DNA from 3 places in the Cytobacillus sp. MT66 genome. Region 2 is predicted to be linked to each of the others. Evidence: predicted binding sites of a transcription regulator. Region 2 holds the regulator's gene; each other region holds the start of a gene.
What was found. The regulator LexA, encoded in region 2, represses DNA repair genes until DNA is damaged. The targets are predictions, from matches to a motif close to CGAACATATGTTCG.
Positions count from the first base shown of each region.

Region 1: the regulator LexA is predicted to act here: its motif matches at 1,301-1,314, upstream of AC1Q59_RS20550 (WYL domain-containing protein).
Region 3: the regulator LexA is predicted to act here: its motif matches at 5,385-5,398, upstream of AC1Q59_RS02600 (malate synthase).

Region 1 is NZ_JBXAFB010000014.1:73,165-80,964, forward strand. It holds gene AC1Q59_RS20530 (hypothetical protein) at 1-137, shown strand, start outside; gene AC1Q59_RS20535 (glycoside hydrolase family 73 protein) at 137-802, shown strand; gene AC1Q59_RS20540 (hypothetical protein) at 834-1,037, opposite strand; gene AC1Q59_RS20545 (hypothetical protein) at 1,024-1,269, opposite strand; gene AC1Q59_RS20550 (WYL domain-containing protein) at 1,373-1,597, shown strand; gene AC1Q59_RS20555 (LexA family protein) at 1,590-1,817, shown strand; gene AC1Q59_RS20560 (helix-turn-helix domain-containing protein) at 1,831-2,031, opposite strand; gene AC1Q59_RS20565 (FtsK/SpoIIIE domain-containing protein) at 2,310-3,578, shown strand; gene AC1Q59_RS20570 (replication-relaxation family protein) at 3,526-4,101, shown strand; gene AC1Q59_RS20575 (hypothetical protein) at 4,237-4,743, shown strand; tRNA gene AC1Q59_RS20580 (tRNA-Ala) at 4,853-4,925, opposite strand; gene AC1Q59_RS20585 (MgtC/SapB family protein) at 4,988-5,674, opposite strand; gene AC1Q59_RS20590 (DMT family transporter) at 5,887-6,798, shown strand; gene AC1Q59_RS20595 (GNAT family N-acetyltransferase) at 6,820-7,368, shown strand.
Region 2 is NZ_JBXAFB010000003.1:138,204-146,003, forward strand. It holds gene AC1Q59_RS06630 (hypothetical protein) at 1-300, opposite strand, end outside; gene AC1Q59_RS06635 (YneF family protein) at 803-1,015, opposite strand; gene sirA (sporulation inhibitor of replication protein SirA) at 1,106-1,543, opposite strand; gene tkt (transketolase) at 1,737-3,743, opposite strand; gene AC1Q59_RS06650 (DUF896 domain-containing protein) at 3,918-4,148, opposite strand; gene AC1Q59_RS06655 (YneB family resolvase-like protein) at 4,275-4,922, opposite strand; gene yneA (cell division suppressor protein YneA) at 4,944-5,261, opposite strand; gene lexA (transcriptional repressor LexA) at 5,416-6,039, shown strand; gene AC1Q59_RS06670 (cytochrome c biogenesis CcdA family protein) at 6,298-7,011, shown strand; gene AC1Q59_RS06675 (response regulator transcription factor) at 7,026-7,724, shown strand; gene AC1Q59_RS06680 (HAMP domain-containing sensor histidine kinase) at 7,711-7,800, shown strand, end outside.
Region 3 is NZ_JBXAFB010000001.1:530,822-538,621, forward strand. It holds gene AC1Q59_RS02580 (glycosyltransferase family 4 protein) at 1-987, opposite strand, end outside; gene AC1Q59_RS02585 (phosphatase PAP2 family protein) at 1,191-1,721, shown strand; gene AC1Q59_RS02590 (UDP-glucose dehydrogenase family protein) at 1,777-3,093, opposite strand; gene AC1Q59_RS02595 (alpha/beta fold hydrolase) at 3,304-4,119, opposite strand; gene AC1Q59_RS02600 (malate synthase) at 4,439-5,293, opposite strand; gene AC1Q59_RS02605 (cold-shock protein) at 5,893-6,093, opposite strand; gene AC1Q59_RS02610 (hypothetical protein) at 6,290-6,499, opposite strand; gene AC1Q59_RS02615 (bifunctional metallophosphatase/5'-nucleotidase) at 6,742-7,800, shown strand, end outside.

The DNA of each region.
Region 1 (7,800 bases), on a different contig from region 2:
TTACACGTTTTGTTTGGATTTCAAGATTAATAAGTTTTGAATATTTTAGTCATTTAGTGGATGAGGCACTTGAAGAAATGAGAATGATGTTAGAAACAAATGAGGCTGTAAAAACACTTGTTGAAGGTGATGCATAATGAGCTTCATCAGTGAGATTGCCCCACACGCTCAGAGGATTTCAAAAGAATTTAATATTCTACCGTCACTTATTATCGCTCAGGCTATTCATGAATCAAATTGGGGTAAAAGCGGCCTTGCTACAAAAGGAAAAAACCTTTTCGGCATCAAAGGTAATTATCATGGCCAATCTATCACCATGCCCACATGGGAGCATTACAACGACAAGGACGTTAAAATTAATGCAGCCTTTAGAAAATATCCAAGTTGGTACGAGAGCCTTTGTGATTTGGCTTACTTATATTGCAATGGGGTGTCATGGGACCGGAAGAAGTACCATGCTGTTATTGGGGAAAAAGATTATAAAAGGGCAGCCAATGCCGTTCAGAAGGCTGGATATGCTACTGATCCGAATTATGCTTCAAAGCTTATTCGTACTATTGAGTCAAACAATCTAACAAAATTTGACGAAGAGGATGATGAAGAAATGATAAAAGAAAAATTTCAACCTAAAAAACATAGCGAACTAACTCCCGGCCAAAAGGCAGCGCTTGACCGCTTAATTAAGATTAAAGCAGTGGCCCCAGATTATAAACCTAATGAAATTGATTTAACGACAATTTCTATTATTGATTCCGCTTTTAAAAACAGCGGATTCTACGATTTTGCTAAGAAAAATATTTAGTAATAAAAAGCCCTTCCTTGATTGGAGGGGCTTAATTATTTCTTACATTCTTCATCGGAATATCATTTTCCTCAATTACTTCAATCACATTCATTATATCCTCTAATGCTTCATTCTTTGAGTAATTTTCATCCTCATTTAGCATAGCCGCTATCTTAATAAGCATCAATTTTATTCTTGTAAAATCCTCTTTTGATTGAAAATAATTAATCAATTCCTTCTTATATCCATCCATTTTCCTGCACATCCCATACTTTATCAGTAATGTCATTTTGGTCATAAGTTACTTTAGTAACGCTTAAATCATATCCATGTTCTTTTTTTATTTTCCATAGCCAGTTCATTGTTATTCGTACTGCCTCATTGTCTGGATCATCTTTAAAATTTTTGTAGTTTATTGGTAAATTAGCCTGTCTCATACAAACACAGTTGTTAATTAAATATAAAATCTCAATATGAATTTGCATATATATCGTCTCCTTTGGCAATAATTATATAGGAACATTTGTTCTAAAATCAATTGAAATAGAATGTATGTTCTTATATAATTGTGATAAAGGGGGCTTCATCATGAATTATTTGCTTAAATACTCATTAACCAATGCTACTCCGGTAGAAATCATTTATCAGGGGAAAGACAACCAATTTTCCAAAAGGCCAATCCTGGTGAAAGCAATAAACGAAACCTATATTAAGGCATATTGCCTAACTAAACGGCAACCGAGAATATTTAAAATTGATTCAATTTTTGCTGTTGCTCCAATACAGAAAAAAGGGGAAAGGTACTATGCGTAGTGATAAACTAACAAAAAGACAAAATGAAGTTTTTTTATCAATTGTTGATTATATAAATTGCAATGGATACCCGCCATCGTTTAGGGAAATTGGTAAAAGAGTTAACTTATCATCTTCCTCTACAGTTCAAGGGTTTTTAGAACAATTAAAGAAAAAGGGTTATGTTACTTGGGAGCCGCACCAGCCAAGAACGTTAAGGATATTAAAAACCGCCTCATAAGAGACGGTTATTTTTATTCTTTTTTAATCCATATTTCCCTAAAATCCATGTCTAATTCTTCACATATTCGATAAAGAACGGGGAATGAAGGCAAAGAACGGCCATTTACAATGGCACTCATACCAGCTGCACTTAACCCGATCTTTCTAGAAAAGTCCCCTTGTTGTATCTCTCTTTCGGCAAAAATGACTTTCAAACGGCATTTATATTCCATCTTATCCACCTCAATAAATTAATTCTCTGTGCATTATTTCAATCCCTTTAAATTTTTTTAAGTGGACAAGATATATCGGACAACCAGGCCCTCATATCATTTACCATTCAGAGAAATCTTCATTGAAACATTCTCTATCTACATTCGTTCTGATTTTCGCTGCATGAGCAGGTAAGCGAATCTTACAGGTTCAATCATATCAACGGCTTAAGTGTTATTTTCATCCTTCGTTTTCTTTGAAGCTATTACTACGTAATATCCAGAATTGGGGTGGTGTGATGATATTCGAAGTTGGGTCTACAATTTTAATGGGGAGCATTGCAGCCTACGCGTATCTGAAAACGAGTGGTCCCGTATCAAATGATGCCGAAAAAATACAAAGAATTTTTGCGAATTCTGGATGGAATGGAAAAAACGGAGAAACTATACGTCTTCACAGGAAATCAAAGTTTGAAGGAGGAGTGGAATATATTTATCAGCTGCCGTTGGGTTTCGACCGTATGAAAATTGAAGCGGAAAAGCACATCTTAGAGGATGGTCTTAATATCCGCCACAAATATCTCCAATTTGAACCAAAAGATATTTTGAAAATTAATTTGCGCAAAAATCCTATTAAGCAAATAAGGACAATTCTTACCACTAAAAAGATTAGTCGAAAAGAAATTGAAATTGAATTTGATGGGATGTTGGGAATCAAGGTTTATAAAGAAAGCATGAAGGACCAATATATTTGGAATAAAAGCTATCTTAAGCCAAAAACATGGTCTGTCCCCATTGGTCATACCCGCAGTGGAATTATTAGACATGATTTTGATGTCCATAAGCATTTAATAATTTCCGGTGCAACAGGTTACGGAAAAAGTGCAATTTTAAAATTGATTGTTACGACCTTTGTTTTGCAAAATCCTGATAATGCAAATTTACATTTAATTGATTTGAAAGGGGGATCAGCTTTCCAAAGGTTTAAAGATTTAAAGCAGACGAAAAATTTCACCAAGGATCCAAAAGAGTCTAAGGAAATTCTTGAAGGTATTCAAAAAGAAATGAATGACACCTATAGCGATATTGTCGATGCTGGTTTTGAGGATATAAAGGAATCTGGTCGAAAAGAGCGTCATTTTATCATCATTGATGAAGCAGCGGATATTGCAGATGATGAAGGGTGTATGAAGGTTGTGACAGATATAGCTAGAAGGGGCCGGGGAGCTGGTTACTATTTGATTTATGCCACCCAGTATCCTTCTAGTCTATCCATACCCCAACAAACAAAGAGGAACATTCCTTCCCGGTTATGCTTTGTTTTAGATGATGCAACAGCTTCACAAACTGCACTTGGTCAAACAGGCGCTGAAGATCTCCCGTTAATACCAGGAAGAGGGATATATAAAAACGTTAAGAGTCAGGTGGTCCAAACACCTTATATCAGTAATCAGGAAATTAAAAAACAAATTAAACCTCACATTGTTATTAAAACAAAGGAGGATGATCCAAAAAATGAAAAACGAGAAGAGGGAAGAAGCAATACTTTTAAGCTTACGCCGATGTGATTATCTCACTAGAGAGCAATTACAAAAAATGCATGACCTGGGGCAGACACGTAACGCCCAGCGGGTTTTAAGCAACATGAGTGACTATATTTCTTTTTTTACCGATGATAAGAAAAAAGTTTATTATCTTAATGCTGAGGGCAGAGAGAGAGTCCAGGCGGAAAAGATCCGTAGAAAAACAGCGATGGTTACACATTATTTAATAAGAAATGATTTGTTTATTACTAAAGGCAGACCGTCTTCATGGGAAAACGAGATTAAAATAGAAATACCAAACAGTAAAACATCGATTATTGCTGATGCTGTTTATATTTTTAACAAACAACATCATTTTGTAGAAATCGATTATAAACAATCAATGAGAAAAAACACTGCTAAAATTAAGCGTTATCAAGAATTAGCGAGTTTAAACCCTAATTTTGTTCTTATCTGGGTAACAACAACTCCATATAGAAAGAAAAAACTAGAATCCTTATGTTTAGGGTTAAAGTACCACGTTTATTTATGGGATGACATTAAGTAGAGGAGAGATAGGGATGAGTTGGAAGAAAACAGCTTTACAGGTCGGATTTTTAGCATTGGATTATGGTTTAAAGAAAAGGAAGAAGAAAAAGGTGAATAAAAAGAGGAAAACTAACAAAAAGAAAGGGTGACCACGATGGCGAGAACTAAAGCTATGTCAATTAGTGAGTTTATGTCTGGTGAATACAAAGTGAAGGAAAAAGCGCGAAAGGAAACAAAATCAAAAAAGTCGCAAGAAATCATTATCAAAATTGGGCAAATGGGAGCCGGGTTAGCACTTCCTCTTGCACTTGGTACGCCGATTGGGGCGGCTGCTATACTTGCGACTAAGGCGGCCACAGCAGCGGCAGCGACAACCGTACCGGCAGTCGCACCAATTGCCGTTGAAGCTACGGCGAAAGAGTGGATGGGCGAACAAACTGTTTCTATGTTGGCTCATGCGTTAGATCCGGTTATTGATATACTTGTCGCATTAAGCTTTCCTATTGCATCAGTTATCATTGTCGGGGCTTGTTTCTTCTTTATGCTTGGCAATCCTGAAAAGGCATGGGGAATGATTCAAAATGCTGGTCTTGGGTATGTACTCATTCAGGTGTCTCCATTAATATTAAATGTTCTTAAACAGGTCGGAAATGCAGTGTAAAATCACAAAAAAATTATTTCGGCGACAATTCGGCGACAGTTAGTTATTTTCATTGATTAAACAAATTATAAAAAAGAAAAAACCCTTGATATATCAAGGGTTTTTCGTATGGAGCATAGGGGGCTCGAACCCCTGACCTCTACGCTGCCAGCGTAGCGCTCTCCCAGCTGAGCTAATGCCCCGGTTATTGGATACAATAAGATTATATCCGCAACCCGATTTTTTCGCAAGAGAAATTTTTATATCAGGATAGGCTTTCGACCTCTACCTTTTTTACACCATTCAATTCAGAGATACTATAATACACGTCTGTGATGCTCTTTTTGTGATTCACAGTGACTATTAGCTGCACAAGGTGTCTGTTTTCTTCCAAGTCCTTAATGCGTACCCGTCTAATCGAAATTTTTAAGTCGTTAATCGCTGTAAGGATTTCTGAAATATTTTTCTTATCGTGGACTTTTAGCTGAAGGGTTACTTCCTTTTCTCTCAGCTGTCTTGGACCAATCAAAGCCATAATAAAAGGAACTACTTCAACACTGATAATTAACAGTGCAACCCCCGCCATTGCTTCAAGATAAAAACCTGCGCCAACAGCGATTCCGATGCCTGCAGCTCCCCAAATTAAAGCAGCGGTTGTCAAACCAGAAATACTGTCATTTCCCCGCCTGAGAATGACCCCGGCCCCTAGAAATCCAATACCTGATACGATTTGTGCTGCCAGGCGGAGCGGGTCCATTTGAATATTAATTCCTTCTTTACCTGGAAAGATATAGGCCGATTCTATTGATACGATAGTCAGCAAGCAGCTGACAATGGAAATGACGAGACTTGTTTTTAAGCCGACGGGTTTTCTTTTTAATTCCCGTTCGATGCCGATAATGAGGCCTAGGACAGCAGATATCCCCAATTTCATTAAAATTTCTAATTCCATATCATTAAACAACATATTCTTCCACTCCACATTATGTATTCTTTATTAAAATTTGGAAGTCGGTCGGAAAAAAGCGCCTTGTTACCAAGTTTCTCATTGAGGGATAAATATTTCAAATATTATTTATTTATAATTATATTAAAAAAGTTTTTTTGTGATGTATGATTATCTTGGTTTAAAAATATATAGAAAAGATATAAGGAGAACTCATCATGAACGAAGCAAAAATTAATCCATATGTCTTATTGGCCATAGGGGTTTTTTCAATATCCACCTCAGCCATTTTGGTGAAGGTTTCCAGTGCCCCGTCCGGTGTTATAGCCTTTTATCGAATGTTTTTTTCAGTGCTGTTTATGCTGCCTGTTTTCTTATTAAAATATGTTCCTGAGCTCCGCGTTATTACTAGAAGAGATTGGATCTTTTCAACCATTTCGGGAGTCTTTCTTGCTTTTCACTTTATTTTGTGGTTTGAATCTTTAAACTACACATCTGTAGCAAGTTCTACTGTATTAGTCACTCTCCAGCCATTATTTGCGTTTGTCGGAACTTATTTCTTTTTCAAAGAAAAATTTTCTTTCAAAGCCATTTTAAGTGGATTGCTTGCCATATTAGGAAGTATCATTATCAGTATGGGCGATTTTCAGGTTAGTGGTGCTGCGCTTATAGGCGATTTCTTGGCATTGGCTGCCTGTGCATTAGTTACAGCCTATTTCATGTTTGGCCAGGAGGTACGAAAAAGGCTTTCCCTGATTACGTATACTTTTGTAGTATATAGTATAAGTACCATTACGCTGTTTATTTACATTATGATCAAGCATGAACCGCTTGTGCCGTACCCATCAAGCGACTGGGTATACTTCATTCTGCTTGCCCTCGTGCCGAACTTGATGGGACACACATTCTTTAACTGGTCGCTAAAATGGGTAAGTACTTCTACTATATCAATGGCAGTTTTATTTGAACCAATTGGTGCGGCAATCCTTGCCTATCTGCTATTACAGGAATCGTTGACATGGACTCAAATTTTGGGAGGAGGCATTATAATCGCTGGCCTATCTCTATTTGTCCTGGATGAGCATAAGATTCATGTGAAGCACAGGAAAGAAAAAATGATCAGCCAATAATGATGAAAATTAGGTGACAAAATGGGTTTTGCAGAGGCGTTTAAGGAATTTCCACAATTAGAGACAGAAAGAGTTTTGCTCAGGAAGCTAGAATTAAATGATGCCACAAGTATGTTTGAGTATTTTTCAAAAGACGAAGTGACTGAATTCTATGATTTAGAGACATTCACCTCTATGACACAGGCTGAAGAGTTAATTGAACGGCTTCTATTAAGATATAGCTCAGGACAGCAGATTCGCTGGGGGATTGTTTTAAAGGAAAACCGTCGATTTATCGGCACCTGCGGCTTTCATGAAATCGAAGAGGAACATTTTAAAGCTGAAATAGGTTATGAACTGCATCCTGATTTTTGGAGATCGGGGATAATGACAGAGGTTATCTGCAAAGTTGTTGAATATGGATTTGAGAAGATGGAATTTAATCGCATAGAGGCATTCTTCGACCCAAGTAACATCGCTTCAGGAAGGGTGTTAGAAAAAAACGGTTTTCATTTGGAAGGTATTCTGAAGAAGCGGTTTTATGAAAAGGGTAAATTTGTGGATGCAGCTATTGCGGCAACCATAAAATGAAAAGAAGCAGGGCTTACTCGCTTATGAGAACCCCTGCTTCTTTTTTTACGAAAAATAATAAGTGAATCCGGAGAAAATAAACCCGAATGTAACAGATAGGATAAATGTTCCTCCATATATTTTTTCGTCCGAATTTGCAATTCGTAATCCCTCAACATAGGAGTATGCGAATAAAAAGATTGCCATAAACACTGATAAATAAAGGGCGATTGTCTCCAGAGTTATTCACACCTTTCAAAGAATTAATAGGAATTAGTAGATCATATGTAATAAAAACTGGTAATATGAATGACTTGATAGAATTGTTTGAAGAATAATTGCTGTGTATAACCAACAATCTGTGGATAAGCACTCGGTGGTTACCCACAGATTGTTGATAAATAAGTTGATTACTGTTCATTCTTATGTCGTGAATGTGGATAATGCTGTGGA
Region 2 (7,800 bases):
AACAAGAGAGATGTATTTAATAATTGAAATACTTTCCACTTGAAATATCCCTAAAATTTCTAATACCAATAAGATAATAAATATTGCAACATACGAAACAAGATATCCCCCTATAAAAGTCCCCACTACAATCATAAAGATAAATAAATAATCCTTTATTCCAGATTGCACTTCTTTGATTTCGGGATCTACATGATTTAAGGAACGTAACTCCGATTCAGTTCTAGATCTTTTCCTGAGAAGGAATAGAATACGTTCAATTTCCCTTAAAGTCTCTTCTTTAGACAAATCCTCTGACATGTGTTCACCTCTTATATGTAATAAATGGATAATAATACTAATATACTATATTTTATAAAATTTTGTTAAGAATTTCTATATTTATTAAACCTTATCCCTAAGTATAATGAACTAAAAGGTATATTTAAAAAGTCTAGTTCGAATACAAATAACTATTTGTTATTACCTTCCAGTTCTGCAACATAAAAAAGCACCCAACTTAATGGATGCCATGTTTTTTCTCAACTAACTGTATGATTTGTAAGTTTTGTCTCTTTGTTTAACTAATTTTAACTCTAATGTTATATTACCTTTGGGATTTAACTTATTACTTCTTAAAACATTAAAAAAGGACCACCTTTACAAGATAGTTCCCATTGTAAAAGTAGCCTTGATTTGAAATGATGAAAGTAGACCAGATTTGATAAATTTTCCGAGAAAAAGATTCACTTTTCTATAAATAGGTCTTATTAGTTTTCATCAAAGAAAATCAATCTAAAAACATTGATAAATCAACGTTTCATTATTTCATCTGCTTATTCATAGCCTGCATCATTTGATTGATTTTCTTTTGCGATGGCTTCATGCCCATTTGCATCATCATCATTTTTAACATTTGTTCATTAATTGGCGGATTTTTCTTTAGGTAGCTCATCATGTATTTACGAGCAATGAAAAATCCTAGTGCTACACCGGCAAGCAAAGCCAGAATACCAACTAGAATATAAGTCCACATTCAATTTTTCCTCCTTCGTGTTGTCTATCATTCAGTGTACTAGACCAAAGGATATTATACAATATTTGCTTTGAAAAAAATCTCTCATTTTTATACGAATTTCCTTTCTTTGATTGGTTTTAGCCACCCGTAGCGATGATGCTTTAAATCAATGGCCAGAAAGGAAGATTCTGCTTTTCTTAAGACCTCAAAAAAGATCGTTTCTGCTTCATAACTGCCCGAGGCCTCTAAGATGAGACATTTATCTTTTATTTCAAGCCTAGCTCTGCTTCTTTTTCCCATTTCTATATAGTATGTCCCATTTTCGTACAAAAAACCTTTTTGATGATATAGCTGCTGATTTATATATTGATGAAGTCTCAATGCTGGTATCGGTTTAGTAATAAATTGAATTTGTTTTAATAGAATGTTTTTCAAATAGCCATTTGATTTTTCAAATTCATCGAATAACTGAAAAAACATTCTTTCCCTGCCAAAGTAATGGGTAGCGAATTCTTCTTCAATTAAGTATAACTGATAGGCCCTCATTCAAACCTCTCCTCTTTGGACAAACCCCTTTCTTCCCATTATAAAGAAGCGGATTTAAAGATTGTGTCTGAAGGTGTCAAAAACTTTCGCTAATTTTGTCGAAAAATAGAAGTATGACCAATAGGAGGATTCAGTTTTATGTTAGCCTAACAAAAGGGAGAGTCCCTTTTTAGACTCTCCCCTGAAAAGTATCTTAGTTATTCAACAATTGTTTTACACGGTTCACTACATTAGCAACGGTAAAGCCGTATTCTTCGATGATTTTTTCGCCTGGAGCAGATGCACCGAATTGATCGATCGCTAACACATCTCCCTCATCTCCGGCATACCGATGCCAGCCAAGGGAAGAACCCATTTCAATAGCCAAGCGTTTTTTCACAGTTTTCGGAAGAACACTTTCTTTATATTCTTTCGATTGTGCCTCAAAACGATCCCATGACGGCATGCTAACAACCGATGCTTGAATACCTTCTGCTTCTAAAGCCTTCTGTGCAGCAACAGCTAAATTAACCTCAGAGCCGGAAGCAATTAATAAAGCATCAGCTTCTCCGCTGCTTGCCGGTGAAACCACATATGCACCTTTTGAAACACCTTCATAGGCTCTTGCATCAGTACCGCTAAGTGTTGGCAAGTTCTGACGTGTTAATACTAAAGCAGTTGGTTTGTCTGTTGATTCAACTGCTAATTTCCAAGCTGCTGCTGTTTCATTTCCGTCAGCCGGACGAATGACGGAAAGATTCGGCATTGCACGAAGAGAGGCAATCTGCTCAATTGGTTCATGTGTCGGTCCGTCTTCACCAACAGCGATACTATCATGTGTAAATACATAAGTAACTGGAAGTCCCATTAACGCAGCAAGTCTTACAGCTGGACGCAAATAATCAGAGAAGACAAAGAATGTTCCGCCAAATACTTTTAACCCGCCATGCAGCGCCATTCCATTAAGGGCTGCTCCCATGGCAAATTCACGCACACCAAACCAAATATTTTTGCCATCAAAGGCTTCAGGTGAATAATCTCCCCCGCCTTTAATGGTTGTTTTGTTGGAGCCAGCAAGATCTGCAGATCCCCCAATGAAGAAAGGAAGATTCTTGGCGATTGCATTTAGTGCTTCACCGGAAGATGCACGGGAAGCAAGGCTTTTTCCTTCTTCATATACTGGAATGTCCTTATCCCAGCCTTCTGGAAGGCTGCCATTGATTGCAAGTTCTAGCTGGGAAGCAAGTTCCGGGTGCTTATCCTTATATTGCGAGAATAAGTCGTTCCACTCTTGTTCCGTCTTAGCACCTTTTTCTGCCACATGTTTCCTAAATTGCTCGTATACTTCTTCAGGCACATGGAAGTCTTGATCGAAGGTCCAATTATAAGATTCCTTGGTTAACTTTAATTCGTCTGCACCAAGCGGAGCACCGTGTACATCAGATTTACCAGATTTATTCGGTGAGCCATAGCCAATAATCGTTCTTACTTCAATCATCGCAGGACGATTTTCATCTGCTTTGGCCTCTTCAATGGCTTTTGAGATTTCGGATAGATCATTTCCATCCTCAACACGCAAGTATTGCCATCCGTAAGACTTAAAACGCTGTTCAACACTTTCAGAGAAGGATTTATTTAAATCGCCATCAAGTGAGATATCATTTGAATCATATAGAACGATTAATCTGCCAAGCTTTAAATGCCCTGCAAGTGATGCAGCTTCTGCAGATACCCCTTCCATCAAATCTCCATCTCCGCAAATGCTGTATGTATAGTGGTCAACTAGCGGAAAGCCTTCTTTATTATAAACGGCTGCTAAATGACGTTCAGCCATCGCCATTCCCACTGACATGGCAATGCCTTGTCCAAGGGGACCTGTTGTAGCATCAACGCCTGGTGTATGGCCGTACTCTGGGTGTCCCGGTGTTTTGCTTCCCCACTGTCTGAATTCCTTAATATCTTCCATTGAAACATCATAACCAGAAAGATGAAGAAGGCTGTATAATAGCATGGAACCATGACCAGCTGAAAGTACAAAACGATCACGGTTAAACCACTTAGGATTTTTCGGATTATGGTTCATAAACCTTGTCCAAAGTGCATATGCCATCGGCGCTGCACCCATAGGCATTCCAGGATGACCGGAATTTGCCTTTTCAATTGCATCAATAGATAATGTCCTAATAGAACTTATCGATAAAGCATCATTTTGATCAAACATTTTGTCCAATCCCTCCGCGAGTAATAATTACTCTTTAATATTATAGGCAGCCTTTGCCTAATACAACAAATTGTATCAAATTTTGCAAAAAAAGTCGGTTTGTCTAGTAATATTATCTAAAAGGTATCTAAATATGTAAAAAGGGCATACAAATGCATGTATCCCTTCTATTAATTAATGTAAATTTTTCTTTTGGATATTTTTTAACTTTTGAGGTGTAACATCTTGTCCATTTGGATCAATTATGGTTACCCCTTTTAAGGTGGTTAGCATGGAGGAACGAAATGTTTCTAAATATTCTCTGCGCAGGGCAGATTGCTCTTTCGCTTCTTCTTTTGTTAGCCCTGATTCCTTAGCCTTCTTTGCCAGAAAATTAATACGATCAAGTTTGGTTTTTGGCAGCATTTTCAAGCTCCTTATTCTAGAATTACTTAGAGCAAATCGTTCTCGCAGATTTACTCAAGGTCATGTTACTAGAAAAGAGTGATATTTACAAGAAACTTAACCTGATTTGAAGAGAATGATCTGCTTTTATTCTATAGATGAAGCTGTATATTCCTGATATCTTCTATGTACAGTTGCTTTGGATATCACATATCCAAAACCTCTTAGTGTAGCGGCTATTTCAGCGAATGTCAGACCATTCTGCCGGAGCCTGATGATTTCTTCGATAGGTGCTTCAATCCTTTCACGTCCAGAGTGAATACCTAAATTGGAAAGGTTTCTTTCAGGTTTATAGCCATTTCTGACAGCTCTTTTCATCCCTCGTTTAATTTTTATATTATGCAGCTTTCTTTGATACTCCTCTACCATACTAACTATATTTAATACCATGGAATCAGAATCGGAAAGCAGCAGCTCGCCATGATGAGAAATGGTATATAGCTGTACACCTTCTTTTAAAATACAGTGGAGAATGGCGATTTTTGCATTTCCCCTGCCAAGTCTCGTTTCATCTTGTATTAGTACTGCATTAATTTTCTGTTCCTTTATTATCGAGAGAAGCTCAAGTATTCCTTCCCGTTCTAAATCATAGCCGCTTGCCTGTTCGCGGATAATTTTAATGATTTGAAAGTCCATTTGGCTGGCCAATTTGTTTAACTCTTCTTCCTGCCTAGCTAATGATGTTTCTTGTGATTCTTTTGTTGTGCTGACACGGCAGTAAATAATTGCTTTCATGTAGTCCCCTTCTATAAATTATTATTTTAAGCTTGCCAGTTCTGTCCGGGTCTCATTTACTTGAATTACCGGTATAATGATCTCTTCGCCTGGATAAATTCTTCCATCTGCAATACCATTATTGTTTTGAACCCAGTGAATAAAGTCATTAATGGCTAATGTATGTTCATTTGAATATTCTTCAGCAATTTTCCAAAGAGAATCGCCTTCGTTAACAGTAATTTTAATATAATTTTCACTCTCCGGGCTATCTATTTGAAGGGAAAGCATAAATGCAGCTAATAGACTGATGGCAAATAAAACAATAGTATAAGAGTATTTGTTCCATAAATATTTCATTATCTTCACCTCATACGGAATATACGTTCGCTTTTTATATTTTTATTTTAACCAGAACATTTGTTTTGTGTCAAGAAAAATTCGAACTTATGTTTGTACTGTTTGGTAAAAGATGCTATACTTATGGTAAGAAAAACAGCCGAGGTGTAATGCGATGGTTAAGTTATCTAAAAGGCAGCAGGATATATTAGATTTTATTAAAGAAGAGGTTAAGCTAAAGGGCTATCCGCCTTCTGTCAGAGAAATTGGGGAAGCTGTCGGACTTGCCTCTAGCTCCACGGTTCACGGTCATCTTTCAAGACTTGAAAGCAAAGGATTAATCCGCAGGGACCCCACGAAGCCGCGGGCAATTGAAATACTAGATTTAGAAGATCCTCAGCAAATACCAGATTATCGTGTAATTAATGTCCCGATCGTAGGAAAAGTAACAGCTGGACAGCCTATTACAGCAATTGAAAATGTCGAGGAGTACTTCCCGCTTCCGGAAAGATTCGCTCCATCGGACGAACAAATTTTCATGCTTGAAGTCATGGGTGAAAGTATGATTGAAGCAGGAATACTAGATGGAGATTATGTTATAGTCAAGCAGCAAAGCACGGCCAATAACGGAGAAATCATCGTTGCAATGACCGAGGACGATGAAGCTACGGTCAAGCGTTTTTTCAAAGAAAAGGAGTGGATCAGACTTCAGCCTGAAAACTCCACAATGGAACCTATTATTCTTCGGAATGTCTCCATTTTAGGGAAGGTTATCGGGGTATATCGTCATATTCACTAGAAAAAAGGGATGCATCTAGCATCCCTTTTTTTATATCCAATTTTACAAAAGGCTTGCTTATCATGCTAATCCTTCCACCTGGAGTATAGGTATTATTACTGCCGTTTAATGAATTATATGCCCCTCTATTAAAGCAAAAGCAAAATAGTCCTATTCTATTCAGATCCCTTTTATATGTAAATGACATGGATGAACTTGATTATCTTAATCAAACTTTAACAAACCATTTTTAAAATAACTATAGAAGGAGTGAGGACTATGAATGATATTGGAATATATTTTGCATTAGCTGGCGGAGTGCTGTCTTTTTTCTCTCCCTGTGTGTTTCCCCTCTTGCCTGCCTATATCACCCATTTAACAGGCGGAAAAATTGAGGACTCAAAGCTTGAAATCAACCGTTCAAAACTTTATTTTCGATCTATGGGCTTTATCATTGGTTTTAGTATTATTTTTATTGCACTTGGAGCTTCTGCCAGTTTTATTGGAAAGTTATTAATGGAGTATCGGTTAATAATTATGCAGATTGCGGGTTTACTAATTATCGTATTTGGTCTGCAGATGGCTGGATTGCTGAAATTTAAGTTTCTCATGAAAGAAAAAAGATTTCAGCCTAAACAAAAATCCAAAAGCATATTTAGTTCAATATTACTTGGGATGGCTTTTGCCAGCGGGTGGTCTCCTTGTGTGGGACTTGCTTTATCATCCATACTATTATTAGCAAGTTCATCGGATACTCTTACTCAAGGGATCTTTCTTTTAGCTGCCTATTCAATTGGAATGGCTATTCCATTTCTTATCATATCAGTTGTTATATCCTATTCTTTAAAGACAATGAGAAAAATTAATAAATTACTATCAAAATTAGCTTTTATTAATGGGATGGTCATGATTATGCTTGGTTTCCTAGTGTTAAGCGGGCAAATGCAAAAAATAAGTGCTTGGTTATCAGCTTATAGTTTATTTCAGCTTTAGAAAAGGGTGATTACTTGATTAACACTAACCTTATCGGCAAATCAGTATTAGTAGTTGAAGACGATGCAAAAATCCGTAATCTCGTTAGAATCTACCTAGAAAAGGAAGGATACGAAGTCATTGAAGCTAAAGATGGGTATGAGGCAAAAGAAAAAATTGAAATACTTGATCCCTGTATTTTAATATTAGATCTTATGTTACCTGGTATTAGCGGTGAAGAAATTTGCACTTGGGTGCGTGAAGATTTAAAAAGTCTAATGCCAATCATTATGCTCACTGCTAAAGTAACGGAAAAAGACCGTATAAAAGGGTTTAAATTAGGCGCAGATGATTACGTAGTCAAACCATTTAGTCCTGCTGAATTGATGGTACGCATTGAAGCAGTATTGAGAAGAACTGCCAGCCGATGCGGAAAGCTTACTTTTACAGGTTTCACTATTAAGCCTGCAAAAGGAGAAGCTTTGATTAATGGTGAACAAATAAACTTAACTCAGTTTGAGTTTAAACTTCTTCACACCTTCATGCAGCATGCAAATCAGATCTTATCAAGGGAACAAATTTTGCAGTATATTTACGAAAATAATGAAAAAGCCGTATCTGACCGCACCATTGATGTTCATATTAAGCATCTACGTGAAAAAATTAAGGAAAAGACACCTAAAGATTATATTCAAACTGTAAGAGGAATGGGGTATAAATTTGTGGGCCATTAAAAAAGTTTCCAAGTCAAACCTTCTATTAAAGTTAGTGTTTTTAAATAGTATTGTAATCCTTCTCGTGATCCTTTTT
Region 3 (7,800 bases), on a different contig from region 2:
GGCAAACTCCTCACTATTCTTTGGTTCACATAAAAATCCACTAAACCCGTTGTTGACTAAATGTTTAACACCGCCAGCATTAGCTCCTATCACTGGCAAACCGGAAGAAAGTGCTTCTAAGACCACATTGCCAAACGTTTCTGTTGGAGATGGGAATATAAATAGATCACTAGATGCATAGAGTTGAGCTAATTGCTCCCCCTCCATAAATCCGGTCCAGGTGACTTTTGTCTTATACTGCTCTGATAATGCTGGGAGCAGCGGGCCATCTCCAACAATCACTAAGTGTGTTTCTTTCTTAATGTGCTCTGGCAGAGATTGAAATGTTTCTAGAACAATCTGAATATCTTTCTCGGGCGCGATCCTTCCAACATAAAGCAAGATATTTTTTTCCTTTATTTGAAATTGCTCTTTAAACAAAGTTCTTGAACGCTTGGCTGGTGTGTAGGCTTGAGGATTTACCCCTCTGCCCCACAAATCAATGTCATGATGTATATTTTTGGATAGTAGTTTTTCTTTTGTGCTTTGTGAAGGAACATATACTTTTTCGAAAGGACGGTGGAACCAATTCATATATTTCCATATCCATTTCTTTAAAAAAGATAAATGATAATATTCGAGGTACTCATCAAAGTGCGTGTGGTAAGAGGCAATCATCGGAATATCGTATTTTCTTCCATAATGAAGTCCAAATAAACCGAGATTAAATGGTGTGGCGATATGAATTAATGTAGGCTTGAAATCGCCTAACGTTTGTTTAATGTGCAGTGGATTTGGTAGAGCTACCCGACAATCGCTATACAATAAGAATGGAATACTTGTAAATCGCTGAACTTGAGGTACAGGCGGTACCGGTGTACTGCATTCAGGAACAAATAAGCGATATTCAATGCCGTGTTTTTCCAGATAATCAGTGTAGCGCTTTAACGTTCGAGCAACTCCATTAATCTCCGGTGCATAAGTATCTGAAAAAATTGCAATCCGCATTTTCTCACACTCCCATTCACGTGCAGAATTTTTATGATCACCTCTACTTTACAAAATGAATGTGAACACAATATTGAAATCTTATTAAATTTACTGTTTAAATTTAACATTATTATAAAATCAGCTTAACATTTCGAGATTATGATGAAGGTGTGGGTTTTGCTTTTACTGGGAGCTTACAATGAAAATGAGGAGGGATTGCAGTGAAACGTATTGGCACGTGGATTGCAGCCAATGACCGGTATGCCTTTCACTTTATTAATCACAAATTAAAGTGTAAATTGTTTGACTTTTTATTGCCAAAATTAACTCATTTAGGCGGCGCGTTATGTACGATCTCCTCCTTACTGCTTATCATTTTATTATCAGATTCCATTATTCGAATGCTGGCATTCAAAGCTCTTCTTTCTCTTGCGGTTAGTCATATTATTGTTCATATAATTAAGAAGGTTTATTGCCGTGAACGTCCCTATGTTACATTGTCTGCCGCCAATTTAGGTGCTCATCCGCTTAAGGATTATTCTTTTCCTTCTGGTCATACAACAGCTGTCTTTTCAATTTCTATTGTATTTGCCTTACATTCTTTGCTTCTAGCTATCATACTAGTACCTCTTGCTATGTTAATCGGATTCTCTCGAATGTATCTCGGGTTACATTACCCAACTGATTGTATGGCTGGCGCACTGCTTGGAACATGCAGCTCACTGTTTTTCTATTTTTTCGTATCGTTTTAAAATGAACAAAGCCAAAGCAGCTCATGATTCCATCTGCTTTGGCTTTCCTCTTGCTTTAAACAACCTTTTCCAGCAATCTAACCAATGGTCGCCCAATCGAGACATACTCAACATCTGCTAGTTGAGCCTCCTCAATCGAGTAGCAATTTCGTCCATCAAAAATAACCGCTTTTTTCATGAGGGTTTTATATTGCTTGATAGGGAATTGTTTAATTTCCTCCCACTCTGTCGCAATGACTGCTCCATCCGCATCTGTTAAAGCTGCATCGATCGTTTTGGCATACACAACTTCCTCAGGCAAATATTTTTTTGCTTGTTCCATACTTATTGGATCATAAGCAACAACGTTTGCCCCTTTTTTTAACAATTCCTCGATAATAAGAATGGAAGGGGCTTCCCTCATATCATCGGTGTTAGGTTTAAAGCTTAGTCCAAGAACGGCCATTTTTTTGTTAAATAGGGAAGGAAGATGCTTGGTTATTTTTTCAAACAGAAGATGTGGCTGTTTATTATTTACATTAATAACAGCCTTAAGCAGCTCAAAGTCATGCTGTACATTTCCTGCAAGCTGAACAAGTGCTTTCGTATCTTTCGGAAAGCAAGAACCGCCATAACCCAGTCCTGCACGCAAAAAAGACTTTCCTATTCGGTGATCTAGCCCCATTCCGTAAGAAACAGCTCCAACGTCTGCCCCCGTTCTTTCACATAAATTAGCAATCTCGTTAATAAAGCTTATTTTGGTTGCTAAAAAGGCATTCGATGCATATTTAATTAATTCGGCACTGCGTATCGTGGTTTTAAAAATTGGTATTTGAAAAGGCTTATTTATATTTTCAATGATGGCAGCGGCTTCTTCATTATCAGATCCGATCACAATTCGATCCCCGTTAAATGTATCATGTAACGCTTGACCCTCTCTTAAAAACTCCGGATTAGAGACAATATCTAATGGAACTTCGGTAAGTTCATTCATAATCGATTTTATATATTCATTGGTACCAACAGGGACAGTGCTTTTTATAACAATAACAACCCGGCTTTTTATGTTTCTAGCAATCTCAATCGCAGCTTGCTTAAGATAGCCTAAATTCGCTGTCCCATCATCTTTCGCAGGTGTGCCAACAGCAATATAAATAACCTCTGCATCATCAAAAGCTAAAGCCGCATTCGTTGTAAAGTTAATTTGCCCGCTTTTTATTTGCGGCAGCAGCATTTCTTCTAAACCAGGTTCATAAATAGGCGATTTTCCTTTTTTCAATAAAGCTATTTTGGCATGATCTACATCAATACAAGTCACTTCATGTCCAATTTCAGCAAACGCTACCCCTGTCACTAAACCAACATAGCCTACTCCAACAACAGTAATCTTCATTAACCAAAAACCTCCATCTTTTTCATGTCTGCTTTTAATCTTTCTTTAAAAGCTCTTCCATGTACGAGCGCAGTCTTGATTGAAGATCTTTTCGTTCTAAGCTAAATCGATGGCAGCTACATAAGACCCAAAGCAGTTTTCAATCCACTATTATTTTACCAAGAGTTTATTAAGCCCCTGTAAAGGTGAGGTAAAGTTAACTGAATCTTTTTAAATTAATGTATGGGTTACAATTTGTTCGTAAACCTCATTTGAACGTTCTTCAGTAATTAAATGCCCTGTTTTTTCGTAGGTAATAATCTTGGCATTAGGCAAGTCATTTGCTAATTGATAGCCAATATTGACTGGAACTACTTTATCTTCTTTCCCCCAAAGCAATAATGTAGGGATCGAAATATTTTTTAATTCTTTACTAGATAGATCACCTTCACGGTGCCTTAAAAGTCTCATTAGCGCTATGTAAAACCCATCTTCCTGCAATGGTTTTCCAAATTCCACAATATGGTTTTCTGTAATAAGAGAAGGCTGATAAAATACATTTTCCAAATGTTCTCTGACTTCCTTACTTTGAACCTTTCTCCTTACGTAATAGTGAAAAAAAGGAAGATAGGTACAGAGGACTAAAGCTTTGTTTGCTCTTTTTAAATAGCCAGAACTCGATAATAACACCAACTTCTTTATTTTCTCGGGAATGATTTTTGCTGTATATAAAGCAATTTGTCCCCCCATCGAGTGTCCAGCTACATTCACATCTTTCAAATTAAAATACTCAATACAATCAGCAACGACTTTTGCGTAATTTTGAAAGGAATAAACAAAGGAAGCTGATTTTTCACTTCGGCCAAATCCAGGCAAATCAATAACAATGATTGAAAAATGTTCTTTTAACAAAGGGATAAGAAGATTAAAAGTATAAATAGAGGAGGCAAATCCATGAATTAACAAAAGAGGAGGCTTATCACTTAACGAGTATTCACAATAAATTTTCACATTGCAAAGCTTGATATACCTTTGATTCCATTCCATCCTTCACACCTCCAACACCGTTTGTTAGAGATATTTTGTACATTTCAACCTTCCAGCATGCAAAAAGGACAAGGGGACAGGCACTCTGTCCCGTTGTTCCATTCTTTGCTAGTCATAACACGCGGTCATAGGACGGAGATGCGTTTACATGAGTTAACCACTGCAATCTTATGAAAGCTAATCGGTTTTAATAAAAACAGATTAGCCATTTCCATGGTTCATGAAAAAAAGCAAACAATGCCAGGCACTGTTCGCCATTAGTAAGGGCTTAGAAAAATATGTAAGTCCCCTGCCATTCATATGAACCTTTCGCTAGCAACTAAATACGCATTAATGCGCCATTAGGCTTTGGTAACTCTTGTTCAGATATCTTATTCATTTTACAAAAATAATCAAAAAATCGTTGGGCCAGCTCTCGATCATTTGGGTCACTCTTCAAAGAAACAATATCACGCAAAATTTGTGCCATCCATAAATTATCAAAATAACGGTATTTCCCTGAATTCCAAGTCATTTTGTGGGGAAACTTTTCATTTTCATAGTAATTCCAGAATAGCATCTGATCTGATTCCGCTTCTGTCAGTTGGAGCCTGTATTCTGAATGTGCAGGTATATATCCATCTTCACAAAGTTTACCGATAAAATTTTCATTTACCATATAAACCCCTAAGATGCGTCTGTCTTTTTCAGGAGTACCTGGATCTATAGCAGTTAAAAGACAAGCGCTATTTTGGTGAAGGCGGGTTGGTTTGTTTGGCTTCCCTTTGTTATTGCCGCTTTTTATCATGCCTGAAAAAACTTTCCACTCTGAGAAAGAACTATTCTGTTCTTCTGGGTCACACCAAAAAACCATTTGTGATTGAGGATGAAGTTTATGATTTTTCATAAGTTTTTCATGCTCAATGCGAAGCTGCTGATTTTTACGCTGCAGTTTTTTCTCTTCTTCCTTCTTCCATTCTTCTCTCTTTCGTTCCAGTTCTTTTTCTTGTATAACCTTTTCAAGTGAATAAGCAGCACTTTGATCTTGCAATTTTAGATGCTTTTCAAATACATCGGGGAAAACAAACTTTTTATTCTCCGACGCAAAATGTATTTCAATAACAGAATCATTATGTTTAACAATACTGCCCATGCCGAAACGCTTGTGTGTCACTTTCTTATTGATTAGATTCATTTTTTTAGTCCTCCTTGTAGAATAACAACTCATTTACTAAATGACAGTGAATGGGTCATTTTATTTTATTAAACTAACTTCCTTAAAAGCCCACACAATTGTTTGTCTTTCTTCAATTAAAAAAGGATATTAAAAAAAACGCATCCATCATTCTTTCTGCAAAAAAAAACAGCAGAAATTTGAAATACGTTAGAAATACGATTGAAAAAACAACTGTAACAATATTTTAACATTTTTTCGAAAAAAATGCAATTTTATTATTGACAAAGCATTTATTTCTGTTGTAGAATAAAAATTTTATTTCCTAAAACGCTGTGACTATTCCTAAATTTTTAGCAACAGCTCAATGTATTAAATCCAAATTTAACGATTTTTTGATTTAAATCGATTAACAGAAAATTAATAAAAAAAAATAAAATTAGGGTTTGCTGCTTTCCTGTGTTATACTTAGTCTACCATTTGTACTTTTACTGTGTTTCATGTTGTTCTTGTAAAAGCCCTATTCATTTATTGAATAGGGCTTTTTGGTTTTACAGCCATAGTAAAAAGATATGCACAAAAAAACAGCCCCTAAATTTAGGGGCTGTCCTCAGCTTTTATTAAGCTTTTTGAACGTTTTTAGCTTGTGGTCCACGTTGTCCTTGTTCGATTTCAAAAGTGACACTTTGACCTTCGTCTAAAGATTTGAAACCTTCACCTTGAATTGCAGAGAAATGTACGAATACGTCTTCTCCAGCTTCACGCTCGATAAATCCAAAACCTTTTTCTGCATTAAACCATTTAACTTTACCTTGTTCCATCATTGTTTCCTCCTAGTGCGGTATCCCACACATGTGTTACTATCCTTGCTCAAATACTTTAGACGAAAAACAAAATGTATTCTCGATCCGAAATAGAACAAAAATAATTCTTTCTTAGAATAACAGATAAATCATGAAAAAGCAAATACCATGAGCCAATTTTAAGATATGTTTTTTAAAACCTTCCTAATCCGCCTTATCGTGAAGCTTTTGGCGGCTGGCACACATCACATTTACGCTGGTGATTATTTTTAAATTTCGTAAATGTTTTTTCAAAATTGCTGCCACACTCACACTTAAATAATAACTTTTGTGAGAAACCGTGAAACTCCGTGCTCAGCAGCTTACTTTCCGAATTTTTTTCAACGAAATCTCTAATTTTTTCGATCGTCCATCGTTTGTTCATCTGTCATGCACCTCCAAATCAGAAAAAATAATTATAACATAAGCTTACACACAATGGAATCACAGGAACGGTTCTTATGTTTCCTAGCGAAAACACAAGAATCGTCTCCCGTGTTATAAAAAGAATATCAAATTTTTACAAAAATATACAAAGTCTTAATATAGGCGATATCAAACAATGTTAATGTGAAATATGTTCAGTTATTGTATTTTAATAGAAAAATAGATTAGGAGGACTCGTAAATGAAGAAAAGAATTCCTTTTGCAACTTTAACATCAGCAGCACTTATAATAAGTATGTTAGCTGCACCTGCAGCTCCTTTAGCTGAGGAGATTCAGCCAGAAACCTCAAATTATACTCTATCAATCATGCATACTAATGATACACATGCGAGAGCAGAAACAGCACCCAACCGCATCACAGCGATTAAAGAAGTAAGAGCGGAAAAACCAGCATCCGTATTACTAGATGCAGGGGATGTTTTCACAGGCACTCTCTACTTTAATGAATACCAAGGACAAGCTGACCTAGAATTAATGAATCTAGCAGGCTATGATATGATGACTTTCGGAAACCATGAATTTGATCTTGGTTCAAGCAAGGATGGCCACAAAGCTCTTGCTGATTTTATTAAAGGAGCCCAGTTCTCATTTGTTAGTGCGAACGCTGATTTTTCAGCTGATGAAAATCTCAAAGGGTTATTCTCTGACCTCGTCTCAAGTGAACCTGAAAAGGGAAAAATCTATAATGGAATCGTGATAGAAATTGACGGTGAAAAGGTAGGGTTCTTCGGGCTAACAACCGCTGAAACAGCAGCTCTTTCAAGTCCTGAAGCAGTTAAATTTGAAGAATATAAGGCAGCAGCAGAAAAAGCGGTAAAAGCTTTTGAAGAAATGGGCGTTAATAAAATTGTGGCTGTGTCTCATATCGGATATGACGATGCGGCAGCAATTGATAATGATTTAACATTAGCAGCAGAAGTTGATGGGATTGACATTATCGTTGGCGGGCACAGCCATACTCAATTGGACAAGCCCGTTGTTGTAGACAAGGATGAAAATGGCGCTGCTAAAGACCCAACTGTCATCGTTCAAGCTGCTTCTCAAGGTGATTACCTGGGAACCGTTGACGTTGGATTTGACGATAACGGAAAAGTAGTTAATCAAGCCGGTGAATTAATTAAGGTTGGAGACAAAAAAGCAGACGCTGAAGCATTAGAAATTTTAAATAAATACAAACCACAAGTTGATAAAGTTGCTGCAACAGAAATAGGCGTAACAACAGATGTCACATTAGAAAAC